DNA from 2 places in the Streptomyces sp. NPDC000410 genome. Region 1 is predicted to be linked to the other one. Evidence: riboswitches for the same ligand, from Rfam matches in the RefSeq annotation. Region 1 holds a riboswitch; the other holds the start of a gene.
The links. Region 1 has a riboswitch for glycine ahead of gcvT (glycine cleavage system aminomethyltransferase GcvT). Riboswitches for the same ligand answer to the same signal wherever they lie in the genome.
Positions count from the first base shown of each region.

Region 2: it holds a riboswitch for glycine, as region 1 does, so the genes downstream of both, gcvP (aminomethyl-transferring glycine dehydrogenase) here and gcvT (glycine cleavage system aminomethyltransferase GcvT) in region 1, are expected to answer to the same signal.

Region 1 is NZ_JBEPDM010000028.1:33,743-39,599, forward strand. Features, by position in the region: gene glyA (serine hydroxymethyltransferase) at 1-510, opposite strand, end outside; gene gcvH (glycine cleavage system protein GcvH) at 524-901, opposite strand; gene gcvT (glycine cleavage system aminomethyltransferase GcvT) at 978-2,093, opposite strand; glycine riboswitch at 2,259-2,381, opposite strand; gene ABT342_RS24665 (AAA family ATPase) at 2,510-3,169, shown strand; gene ABT342_RS24670 (enhanced serine sensitivity protein SseB) at 3,614-4,363, shown strand; gene ABT342_RS24675 (enhanced serine sensitivity protein SseB C-terminal domain-containing protein) at 4,528-5,322, shown strand.
Region 2 is NZ_JBEPDM010000029.1:8,857-14,713, reverse strand. Features, by position in the region: gene ABT342_RS24985 (DUF5999 family protein) at 293-493, shown strand; gene gcvP (aminomethyl-transferring glycine dehydrogenase) at 723-3,608, opposite strand; glycine riboswitch at 3,786-3,883, opposite strand; gene ABT342_RS24975 (PRC-barrel domain-containing protein) at 3,997-4,380, shown strand; gene ABT342_RS24970 (DNA polymerase IV) at 4,290-5,857, opposite strand, start outside.

The DNA of each region.
Region 1 (5,857 bases):
CAGCTTCGGCTTGGACTCCTTGGCGAGGCGCTCGACCTCGGCCATGTCGACCTGGCCGGTGGCGTCGTCCACGTGGTACGCGACCACGTTGTAGAGCTTGCCGGAGAAGTTGATCTTCATGCCGTGGGTCAGGTGCCCGCCGTGGGCGAGGTTCAGACCCATGATCGTGTCGCCCGGCTTCAGCAGCGCGAACATCGCGGCGGCGTTGGCCTGGGCGCCGGAGTGCGGCTGGACGTTGGCGTGCTCGGCGCCGAACAGGTCCTTGATGCGGTCGATGGCGATCTGCTCGACGACATCGACGTGCTCGCAGCCGCCGTAGTAGCGGCGGCCCGGGTAGCCCTCGGCGTACTTGTTGGTGAGGACGGAGCCCTGCGCCTCCATGACCGCGACCGGAGCGAAGTTCTCCGAGGCGATCATTTCCAGGGTGGACTGCTGGCGGTGGAGCTCGGCGTCGACGGCGGCGGCGACGTCCGGGTCGAGCTCATGGAGAGGGGTATTCAGAAGCGACATGGTGGTCTGGTCCCTAGTTGCCGGTGAACGCGGTGTACTCGTCGGCGGAGAGCAGATCATCCGGCTCGCCCGTGACGCGTACCTTGAACAGCCACCCGCCCTCGAAGGGGGCGGAGTTCACCAGCGACGGGTCGTCGACGACATCGGCGTTGATCTCGGTGACCTCACCGGTCACCGGGGAGTACAGATCACTGACCGACTTGGTGGACTCCAGCTCGCCGCAGGACTCGCCCGCGGTCACCGTGTCACCGACTGCCGGAAGCTGGACGTACACGACATCGCCGAGGGCGTTCGCCGCGTGCTCCGTGATGCCGACCGTCGACGCGCCGTCCTCGGCGGCCGACAGCCACTCGTGCTCCTTGCTGTAACGCAGCTGCTGGGGGTTGCTCATGAGCAGAATTCTCCTGTACGCGGGGGAGTGCTGTGGGACGTGGTCTTGGAGGGTGAGACGGCGAAGACCGCGGTCGTCACTTCTGGCGCTTGTAGAAGGGCAGGGCGACGACCTCGTACGGCTCATGCGTACCGCGGATGTCCACGCCGACGCCCTCGGTGCCGGGCGCGGAGTGCGCGGCGTCCACGTACGCGATGGCGAGAGGCTTGCCGAGGGTCGGCGACGGGGCGCCGGAGGTGACCTCGCCGATCACCTGGCCGCCGGAGACGACGGGCATTCCGGCGCGCGGGACCCGGCGGCCCTCGGCGATCAGTCCGACGAGCTTGCGCGGGGGATTCGTCTCCGCACGCTCGGCCGCGGCCCGAAGGGCCTCGCGCCCGACGAAGTCGCCCGCCTTGTCGAACTTCACGACCCGGCCGAGGCCCGCGTCGAAGGGGGTGAGCGCGGTGGTCAGCTCGTGCCCGTACAGCGGCATGCCCGCCTCCAGGCGGAGCGTGTCGCGGCAGGACAGGCCGCAGGGGATCAGACCGGCGTCCTTGCCCGCGTCCGTCAGGGCCTGCCACAGCTTCTCGGCGTCGGCAGGGGCCACGAACAGCTCGAAGCCGTCCTCACCCGTGTAGCCGGTACGGGCGATCAGCGCCGGGACCCCGGCGACGGTGCCCGGCAGGCCCGCGTAGTACTTCAGCCCGTCCAGGTCGGCGTCGGTGAGCGACTTCAGGATGCCGGGGGACTCGGGGCCCTGTACGGCGATGAGCGCGTACGCGTCGCGGTCGTCGCGCACGGCGGCGTCGAAGCCGCCGGCGCGCTCGGTGAGGGCGTCGAGGACGATCTGCGCGTTCGAGGCGTTGGCGACGACCATGTACTCCGCCTCGCCGAGGCGGTAGACGATCAGGTCGTCGAGGATCCCGCCGTCCTCACGGCAGATCATGGTGTAGCGGGCGCGGCCGACGGCGACCCCGCCGATGTTCCCGACCAGCGCGTAGTCCAGCAGAGCGGCGGCCTGCGGCCCGGTGACGGTGATCTCGCCCATGTGGGAGAGGTCGAAGAGGCCGGCCTTGGTCCGTACGGCGTTGTGCTCGTCGCGCTCACTGGCGTAGCGCAGCGGCATGTCCCAGCCGGCGAAGTCGGTCATCGTGGCGCCCAGCGAGCGATGCAGGGCATCGAGGGCGGTGAGACGGGGGGCGGTGCTCATGGATGGGGCTCCCAGGGCATGACTGGCGAGGACGATCCTCCCCATCTGTCATCGAAACCTGAGAGGTTCATCACGACCACACGTACGGAACGTACGTGATGACCACGACTTGCACCTTGGGTGGAGCCACCAGCCACAGGGCGGCGGCCCGCTTTTCAGATCTGCCTCACCCGCGCGGTACGGGGCCTGAGAGATTCAAGGGAGGGACTTGCTCCTTCGGCGCCCGGCACACTCGTAGGTACCGAAAGTCGGTACCAGAGGTGCCCGGGACTCTCCCGCGCGGATTCGAACGGCCGGTATGCAGTTGGCGGGCACATCATTGCACGGGCGCTCCGATCGGCAAATCACTTGTTGGTCATTACCTTTTCTTTAAGCTTCCTGGGCAGGGTCCCGAAGACCCGACAAGGGGGAGAGCGATGACGTTGCAGCGATCCGGAGTGTCCGGCGCGTATCCGGTCCCGGCGGGGGTGCCCGCGCCGGTGCCGCTGCGAGACCTGCCCGTGGTGCGCGATCTGCGCGACCGGTCGCGGCGCGCCCCGCGCCGGCTGATCTTCGGCCAGGGGGACGTGGTCGTCGTCTCCGGGCTGCCCGGCAGTGGCAAGTCCACCCTGATCCGGCGGGCCGCGGAGGGTGGCGGGATCGACTCCCAGGACACCCGGGACCGCTGGGACCGCCGGATGCCCCGCGCCCTGCCGTACGCCGTCTACCGGCCGCTGGTCCGCCTCGCGCACTACGCGGGGCTGCGGCGCGCCCTGCGCTCCGGTGCGAGCGTGGTCGTGCACGACTGCGGTACGCAGTCCTGGGTGCGGCGCTGGCTGGCCCGCGAGGCGCGGCGGCGCGGGCGTGCCCTGCACCTGGTCCTGCTGGACGTGACCCCCGACCTCGCCCGCGAGGGCCAGCGCGAGCGCGGCCGCGGTGTCTCCGGCTACGCCTTCGCCCGCCACCGCCGCGCGGTCTCCCGCCTCGTCCACGACGCCGAGCGCGGCCGCCTCCCGTCCGGCTGCGCCTCCGCGACCCTCCTGGACCGGACGGCGGCGACGGCCCTGACCCGGATCGGCTTCGACGGGGTGGTGTGAGGACGGCGGCGCGGCCCCGCTGGGGCTCCGCCCCCGAACCCCCGCGCCTCAAACGCCGGCGGGGCTGGGAAACCCAGCCCGGCCGGGGGTCCCCCCACGCCCGCAGGGCGTAGGGGGAGTTTGAGGACACGGCCGGAGGCCGTACGGGGGTCTGGGGGCTTGCCCCCAGTTCGGGGAGGGGCGGGGAGGGGAGCGGCATCGATGTGCGGCTCCGCCGCGTGGCCCGCCGCAGGCGCCCCCGGCGCTCCCCCGGGCGGGCGCGGTCGGCCCGGGGCGGCCGGCAGGCGAAGAGCCTGGCCGGGCGCTGCGGGTGTAGGGGCGGGCGGGGAGCAGCATCGATGTGCGGCTCCGCCGCGTGGCCGCCGCAGGCGCCCCCACCCCCGGTACCCTGCTGGCGCAGGACATCGTGGCCCGGCAGGGGCGGACGGGGAAGCAGGGATCGACGTGGACACGACATGGCCGGCCAATGAGCTCGAAGAGGTGCTGGCCGCTTCCGTCGGCAACCCCGCCGCCGGCGGCCGGCTGGTCGAAGTACTGGGCCGCAGCCACATCTGGGTGCCGCTGCCCAACGGCGGCGGACCGGACAGCCCCAGCCTCGACCTACCCACCATGGAGATCGACGGCGCCGCCTACGTCCCCGTCTTCAGCTCGCAGCAGCAGTTCCTCCAGTGCGTCGGCGACGCCGTCTCCGGCACCGTCGCCCCCGCGATCGACTTCGCCCGCGGCCTGCCCCCTCAGCTGGGCATCGCCGTGAACCCGGGCGGCGCCGTCGGCGTACCGCTGCCGCCGATCGCCGTCGCCGAGCTGTGCCGGGTGGGGCGCACGCCCCTGGACGGTCCCGCGACCGGGGGCCGGGTGCGGCTCTACGAGCCGGACTGGCAGGAGGAGCCGGTCGATTTCCTGGCCGCCGCGGCGGGCGAGTTCGAGTCGACCGGGATCGTCCAGACCGCCCGCCGGGTGCTCGCGAGCGTCGAGGGCGAGGCGCCCTCCCTGTTCATCGGCGTCCAGCTCTCCGACTGGGAGGGCCACCACCGCACGGCCCCGATGGACGCCCTGGGCCGGGCGCTCGGCCGGGTCCCCGTGAGCTGGCCCGTCAACCTGGTCCTGCTGGACGTCACACAGGACCCGGTCGGCGACTGGATGCTGAACCGGGTGCGCCCCTTCTACACCCGTCAGCACCCCGAGCACCCCTAGCACCACCTGCACCCCTGGCGCTCCCGGGCGGCACGCCTGGGTCGTCAAGGCAGTGTCAGTGAGGCCGCCTAAGCTGGTTTGATGACGTGGCCGCCGCGCTCGTCGTGTGTCAGGGCGCGGCGCAGGCGTATGGATCGGCGGATCGAAGAGGGGCGGGACCCACAGTGAGCGCGTCAGGCACCGCGGCGGCCGGGCAGGTCGAGCACATGCTGCGCCAGGTGACGCCCGGACGCTACGACGCGTACGAGGCGTTGCTCCACGCGCTCTGCGACCCGTCGGCAGGCCGGCTCTGGATGCTGCTCTGGCACGGCCAGGCCGGCTCCCCCGACGCCCAGTACGGAAACATGGAGGTGGACGGCCAGGTCTACGCCCCCTGTGTCACCTCCGCCCAGGAGCTCGCCGCCTCCGGCTGGACCCGGGCCCATGAAGTGGCCACCGGTGTGGACATCGCCCGCGCCCTCTTCCCCGACCGCTACGGAATCTGGCTCAACCCGCACGCCCCGGGCGGCGGCGTCGGCATCCCGTGGCTCGATCTGCGCCGTATCGCCACCGGCCTCGAGCGGATGCCCGCCGGACCGCTGCGGCTGACCGAACCGGCCGTCGAGATCCCGCAGTTCTACGCCCTCCTGACGCAGAACGCGCACCGCACCCCGGCCGTCCGTTCGCTGCGCAGAGCCTGGGTGCAGCCGGCGCTCGGTGCTCCCTATCTCGCCATCGGCCTCGATCTCTACGACACGGGTGCGCAGTCCGTCGACGCCGTGCGGGCGATGATGCGTCAGTCGATCGCGGCGGTCCCGGACGGACTCCCGGTCTCCACCGTCGCCATGTCCGACGAGTACGACCCGGTGACCATGTGGCTGCGGGCCAACGCCCGCCCCTTCTACGACCGCGAGGCACACGCCGCGCCGTCCCCGCAGCCGGGTTACGGCTACCCTCCCGCGGCTCCTCGCGCGTACTGACCGCGCCTCCCGCGTGTACTGAGCGCGCCCCCCCCCACACGTACTGACCGCGCCCCCACACGTACTGACCGCGCCCCCGCGCGTACTGACCGCGGCCCCTCGCGCGTGTACTGACCACGCCCTCCCCGCGTGTACCGACCGCAGCGCTGACCGGCTCCGATATGCGCCGATCAGCGCCGATGGTGAGTCCCCATCAGCGCCGATGGTCAGCCCCGATCGGAGCTGACCGGCCACTGAGACACGCTCCACACGTACCGGTCCGAAACGGACCAGTACCGACCGGTAAATGGCCGAATCTCTCCGCTCAGACTCCTGGCCCGTCCGGATAGCGGTAGCTGTCCGGTCGCATCACGGTTGAGCAAACATTCCCCGTCAGGTCTGGCGGGTGATCGCGAACCCGATGTTGACTCCCCGCTAACAAAGGTCCGTTTGCCCTTTGTTCGCGCATGAGTCTCGAGCATCCGCTTCGAGCACCAGCCAAGTGAGTCAGGCCGTTACCACGGCGGGTATGGGGGGCCGGCCACCGTCGGCCGAG
Region 2 (5,857 bases), on a different contig from region 1:
CGCCCCTGCCCCGTGTCCCCTGGTCACGGGGCACAGCCATGCCCCCTACCCCCATGCCCCATCCGGACTAGCCCGGTACGGCTACCCCGAACCACCCGAAAGGACAGTGCAGTTGGGCTGAACCGCCCGCGTGGGTGACACGTCTGTAAGTGGTGAGGGGAGCTGCCGCGAAATCCCTGCGGAAAGACTCCCGTGGGGCAACACTGGGACTGGACCGACAGATACGGGGGCGGCCATGAACACAGCGCCGAGCCGCAGGACTCTCACCACATCACAGCGAAAGAACCCACCCATGTGCCAGCATCAGCCACCCTGCCCGACAGCCGACTCTCCCGACCGGGAAGCCGCCCGCCTCGTGGCGCCCCACCCGGAGCAGGGTTGGAGCCTGCTGTGCAACGGCGTCCTGCTCTTCGAGGACACCGGTGAGCTGCTCCCGGACGGGCAGATCATCGCCCCGCACCGACCGCCGCTGCAGGTGGCCAAGGCTGCATAAGCCCTGCTCAAGGGATCAGGGAGAGGGATCAGGGAGACAACAAAGGGCCGGCTCGGAGAAAGCTCCGAACCGGCCCTGACGTATGTCCCTCGCGTCCAGCCCCGCCGGCGATTGACGCGCGGGGTCCGGGGCAGAGCCCCGGCAGGGGTCCGGGGGCAAAGCCCCCGGTTTCGGGAAGGGGCGGGGCGGGGACAAAGCCCGCCGCAGGCGCCCCCACCCGAGCCCTACGTCACCCGTCGTACTCGTCCAGCGGCGGGCAGGAGCAGACCAGGTTACGGTCGCCGAAGGCACCGTCGATCCGGCGCACCGGCGGCCAGTACTTGTCCGCGGCCGAGACACCGGCCGGGAAGACCGCCTCCTCACGGCTGTACGGGTGCTCCCAGTCCCCACCGAGCGCGGCCGCGGTGTGCGGGGCGTTGCGCAGCGGGTTGTCCTCGGCTGGCCACTCGCCCGAGGCGACCTTCTCGATCTCCGCACGAATCGCGATCATGGTGTCGCAGAAGCGGTCGATCTCGGCCAGATCCTCGCTCTCGGTGGGCTCGATCATCAGCGTGCCGGCCACCGGGAACGACATCGTCGGGGCGTGGAAGCCGTAGTCGATCAGCCGCTTGGCGATGTCGTCGACGCTGACGCCGGTCGCCTTCGACAGCGGCCGCAGGTCCACGATGCACTCGTGCGCGACGAGGCCCACCGGGCCCGTGTAGAGCACCGGGTAGTGCGGCTCCAGGCGCTTGGCGATGTAGTTCGCCGCGAGCACGGCGACCTGGGTGGCGCGCTTGAGGCCCTCGCCGCCCATGAGCCGCACGTACGCCCAGGAGATCGGCAGGATGCCGGCCGAGCCCCACGGGGCGGCCGAGATCGGGCCCACGCCCGTCTCCGGGCCCGCGGTCGGCTGGAGCGGGTGGTTCGGCAGGTACGGGGCGAGGTGCTCGCGGACGCCGACCGGGCCGACGCCGGGGCCACCGCCGCCGTGCGGGATGCAGAACGTCTTGTGCAGGTTGAGGTGCGAGACGTCGCCGCCGAACTTGCCCGGCTTGGCGAGGCCGACCAGCGCGTTGAGGTTGGCACCGTCGACGTACACCTGGCCGCCCGCCTCGTGCACCTGCGCGCAGATGTCGGCGACGTGCTCCTCGAACACACCGTGCGTCGAGGGGTACGTGATCATGAGCACCGACAGCTCGTCGCGGTGCTGCTCGATCTTGGCGCGCAGGTCCTCGACATCGATCTCTCCGTCGTCGGCGGTCTTGACGACGACGACCTTCATGCCCGCCATGACCGCGCTCGCGGCGTTGGTGCCGTGCGCGGAGGACGGGATGAGGCAGACGGTGCGCTGCTCGTCACCGTTGGCCCGGTGGTACGCCCGGACGGCGAGCAGTCCGGCCAGCTCGCCCTGCGAGCCGGCGTTCGGCTGGATGGAGACCCGGTCGTAACCGGTGACCTCGCAGAGACGTTCCTCCAGCTCGCGGATCAGGGTGAGGTAGCCCTGCACCTGCGCGACGGGGGCGAACGGGTGGATCTGGCCGAACTCGGGCCAGGTGACCGGCTCCATCTCCGTGGTCGCGTTCAGCTTCATGGTGCAGGAGCCGAGCGGGATCATGCCGCGGTCCAGCGCGTAGTCACGGTCGGCGAGCCTGCGCAGGTAGCGCAGCATCGCGGTCTCGGAGCGGTGGCTGTGGAAGACCGGGTGCGTCAGGTAGTCGTCGGTGCGCAGCAGCGCGGCCGGGAGCGTGTCGTCGGCCACGGCGTCGAGCGCCTCGACGTCCGCGTCGACCCCGAAGGCGGCCCAGACGGCGGTCAGCTGGGCGCGGCCCGTGGTCTCGTCGCAGGCGAGGGAGACGTGGTCGGCATCGACGAGGCGCAGGTTGACCCCGTTCTCGCGGGCGGCGGCGACGACCCCGGACGCCTTGCCCGGCACCCGGGCGGTCAGCGTGTCGAAGTACGCGCCGTGCACGAGCTCGACACCGCCCGCCCGCAGCCCCTCGGCGAGGATCGTGGCGTACCGGTGGGTGCGGCGCGCGATCACCCTCAGGCCGTCGGGGCCGTGGTAGACGGCGTACATCCCGGCCATGACGGCGAGCAGCACCTGCGCGGTGCAGATGTTGCTGGTGGCCTTCTCGCGGCGGATGTGCTGCTCACGGGTCTGCAGGGCGAGGCGGTAGGCCTTGTTGCCGTCCGCGTCGACGGACACGCCGACGAGCCGGCCGGGCAGGCTGCGGGCGTGCTTGGCCTGGACCGCCATGTAGCCGGCGTGCGGGCCGCCGAAGCCCATCGGAACGCCGAAGCGCTGGGTGGTGCCGACGGCGATGTCCGCGCCCAGCTCACCGGGCGAGGTGAGCAGTGTCAGCGCCAGCAGGTCGGCGGCGACCGTGACGATGGCGCCGAGCTCATGGGCCTGCTCGATGAGCGGCTTCAGGTCGCGGACGGCTCCGGAGGCGCCCGGGTACTGGAGGAGCACGCCGAAGACGCCGCGCTCGGCGACGTCGGCGGGGATGCCCTCGGTGAGGTCGGTGACGACGACCTCCACTCCGGTCGGCTCGGCGCGGGTCTCGATCACGGCGATGGTCTGCGGCAGGGTGTCGGCGTCGACCAGGAAGACGCCGTCCTTCACCTTGCCGACCCGCCGGGCCAGGGACATGGCCTCGGCGGCCGCGGTCCCCTCGTCGAGCAGCGAGGCGCCGGAGGTGGGCAGGCCGGTGAGGTCGGCGACCATCGTCTGGAAGTTGAGCAGCGCCTCGAGACGGCCCTGCGAGATCTCCGGCTGGTAGGGCGTGTACGCCGTGTACCAGGCCGGGTTCTCCATGACGTTGCGCAGGATGACCGGCGGGGTGAAGGTGCCGTAGTAGCCGAGGCCGATCATCGGTGCCAGGACCTTGTTGCGGTCCGCCAGGGAGCGCAGCTCGGCGAGGACCTCGGCCTCGGTGCGGGCCTCGGGCAGTCCGAGCGCCTCGGCGCTCTTGATCACGTCCGGCACTGCGGCGGCGGTCAGCTCGTCGAGCGAGCCGTAACCGACCTGCGCGAGCATCTTGGCCTGGGCCTCGGCGTCGGGCCCGATGTGGCGCTGCTCGAAGGGGGTGCCTCGCTCCAGCTGGGAGAGCGGAGTGCGGTTGGCGGTCATACGGAGGCCTCCTGGTCGATACGACCTGCGAGGGGCACCTGGGGGGTGCCCGGACGGCCTCCCCCTCTGTCATCTCAACCTGAGAGCTTCACCGGTCCGTCCGCGCGCTGACGTCCCGGCTTTCACCGTCGGTGAGGGTGGGTGCCGTCCGACGCCCGCCCTGCTTTCCAGAGTGACCTCTTCCGTGCGGTACGGGGGCCTGAGAGATTCCGGGGAGGATTTGCTCCTTCGGCGCCTACGGCACATTCGCCGGAGGACTCTCCCGCACGGGGTCAGCAGCCGTCTGCCAGCCTACCAGCGAGGACTTGGCCTCAGCCCTCGAGTGGCCGACCCCACAATTGTGCACTTTCGTAGTACGTACGGAGCAGTGCGACCAGTTGGAGGGACCGTGCAGACCGATATCGATCCGCGCAGCCTGATCGGCCGCAAGGCGTTCGACCGCAACGGGACCAAGATCGGGACCGTCGACGAGGTGTATCTGGACGACGCGACGGGGGTACCGGAGTGGGCGGCGGTACGCACCGGGCTGTTCAGCCGGGACGCGTTCGTGCCGCTGGAGCCCAGCGAACTCACGGGCGACGGCCTCCACATACCCTTCGAGCGCGCCTTGATCAAGGACGCTCCCGACTTCGGCGTCGGCCGGCACCTCTCGCCCGAACAGGAACTCCAGCTCTACCACCACTACGGTCTCGACCTCCCCGCTCCCCCGGCGGCCGACCAGGACTTCGGGCGGCGCCCGGGCGACGACGACCGATCCGACCGATCCGGCTGATCCCGCTCATCCGCCTCGTCCGGCACTTCCGGCTCTTCCGGCACTTCCGGCTCTTCCGGCTCTTCCGGCTCTTCCGGCTCTTCCGGCTCTTCCGGCTCTTCCGGCTCTTCCGGCTCTTCCGGCACTTCCGGCTCTTCCAGCTCCGGACGGACCAGCGGCAGCGGCTCCGACGGCTCCAGGTCCGGGTCGTCGACCGAGAAGGTCCGCACCCTGCCCGGCACGGCCGACCACGGCTCCTCGAATCGGACGGTGACCCGCCCGAGCCCGCTGCCCTGCACCCAGCCCGCCCCGTACCGCGCATGCCGCACGTCGTGTCCGGCCGCCCAGTGCCGCCCGGTCGGCGCTTGCTGCTCCACCGGCTCCGCCTCGTCCCGGACGGGGCCGTGCTCCTCCGGGATCCTGTCGGCATCCCCGGGACCGCGCTCTCCCGCCGCCGCCTGCGCGAACAGATCCTCCTGCGTGTAGTCGGCGAGACCGCTCACGCCCACCCCGAGCAACCTCACCCCACCCGTGGTGTCCACCGACTCCAGCAGCCGGGCCGCCGCCTCCCGCACCACGGCCGGATCGTCCGTGGGCCCGCGCAGCGTCTCCGACCGGGTCAGCGTCGAGAAGTCGTACCTGCGCACCTTCAGCACGATCGTCCGCCCGGAGTGCCCCGACCCGCGCAGCCGCCGCACACACCGGTCGGCGAGCCGCTCCACCTCCAGCCGGATCCGCACCCGGTCGTGCAGATCCACGTCGAAGGTGTCCTCCACCGACACCGACTTCGCGTCGCGCTCGGCCACCACGGGCCGGTCGTCGTGTCCGAGCGCCATCCGGAACAGCGAGGCCCCGTGCGCCTTCCCGAGCAGCCGTACGAGCTCGTCCTCGCCCGCCTCGGCCAGCTCGGCGACCGTGGTCATCCCCGCCCGTCGCAGATGCTCCCCCGTCGCCGGCCCCACCCCCGGGAGCGTCCGCACCGACATCGGCCCCAGCAGCTCCCGCTCGGTCCCCGGCTCGATGAGCACGAGGCCGTCGGGCTTCGCCTGCTCGGAGGCGATCTTCGCCAGCATTTTCGAACCCGCCAAGCCGACCGAACCGGTCAGCCCCGTGACCGCGAGAATGTCCCTGCGCAGCCGCTCACCGGCCTCGCGCGCCGAGGGCGAGTCATGGGCCGCGCCCCCGGCCTCCAGGTCCACGAAGGCCTCGTCCAGGCTCAGCGGCTCCACCAGGGGCGACAGCCGGCCCAGCAGCTCCATCACCTGCTCGCTCACCGTCCGGTAGAGCGAGAACCTCGGCACGAGGTACGCCGCGTTCGGACAGAGCCGCCGGGCCTGGCCCATCGGCATCGCCGAGTGCACCCCGAAGCGTCTCGCCTCGTACGAGGCCGTGGCCACGACCCCGCGCGGGCCGAGCCCGCCGACCACCACCGGTTTTCCGCGCAGGCTGGGCTTCGCCGCCTGCTCGGCGGCGGCGAAGAACGCATCCATGTCGAGAT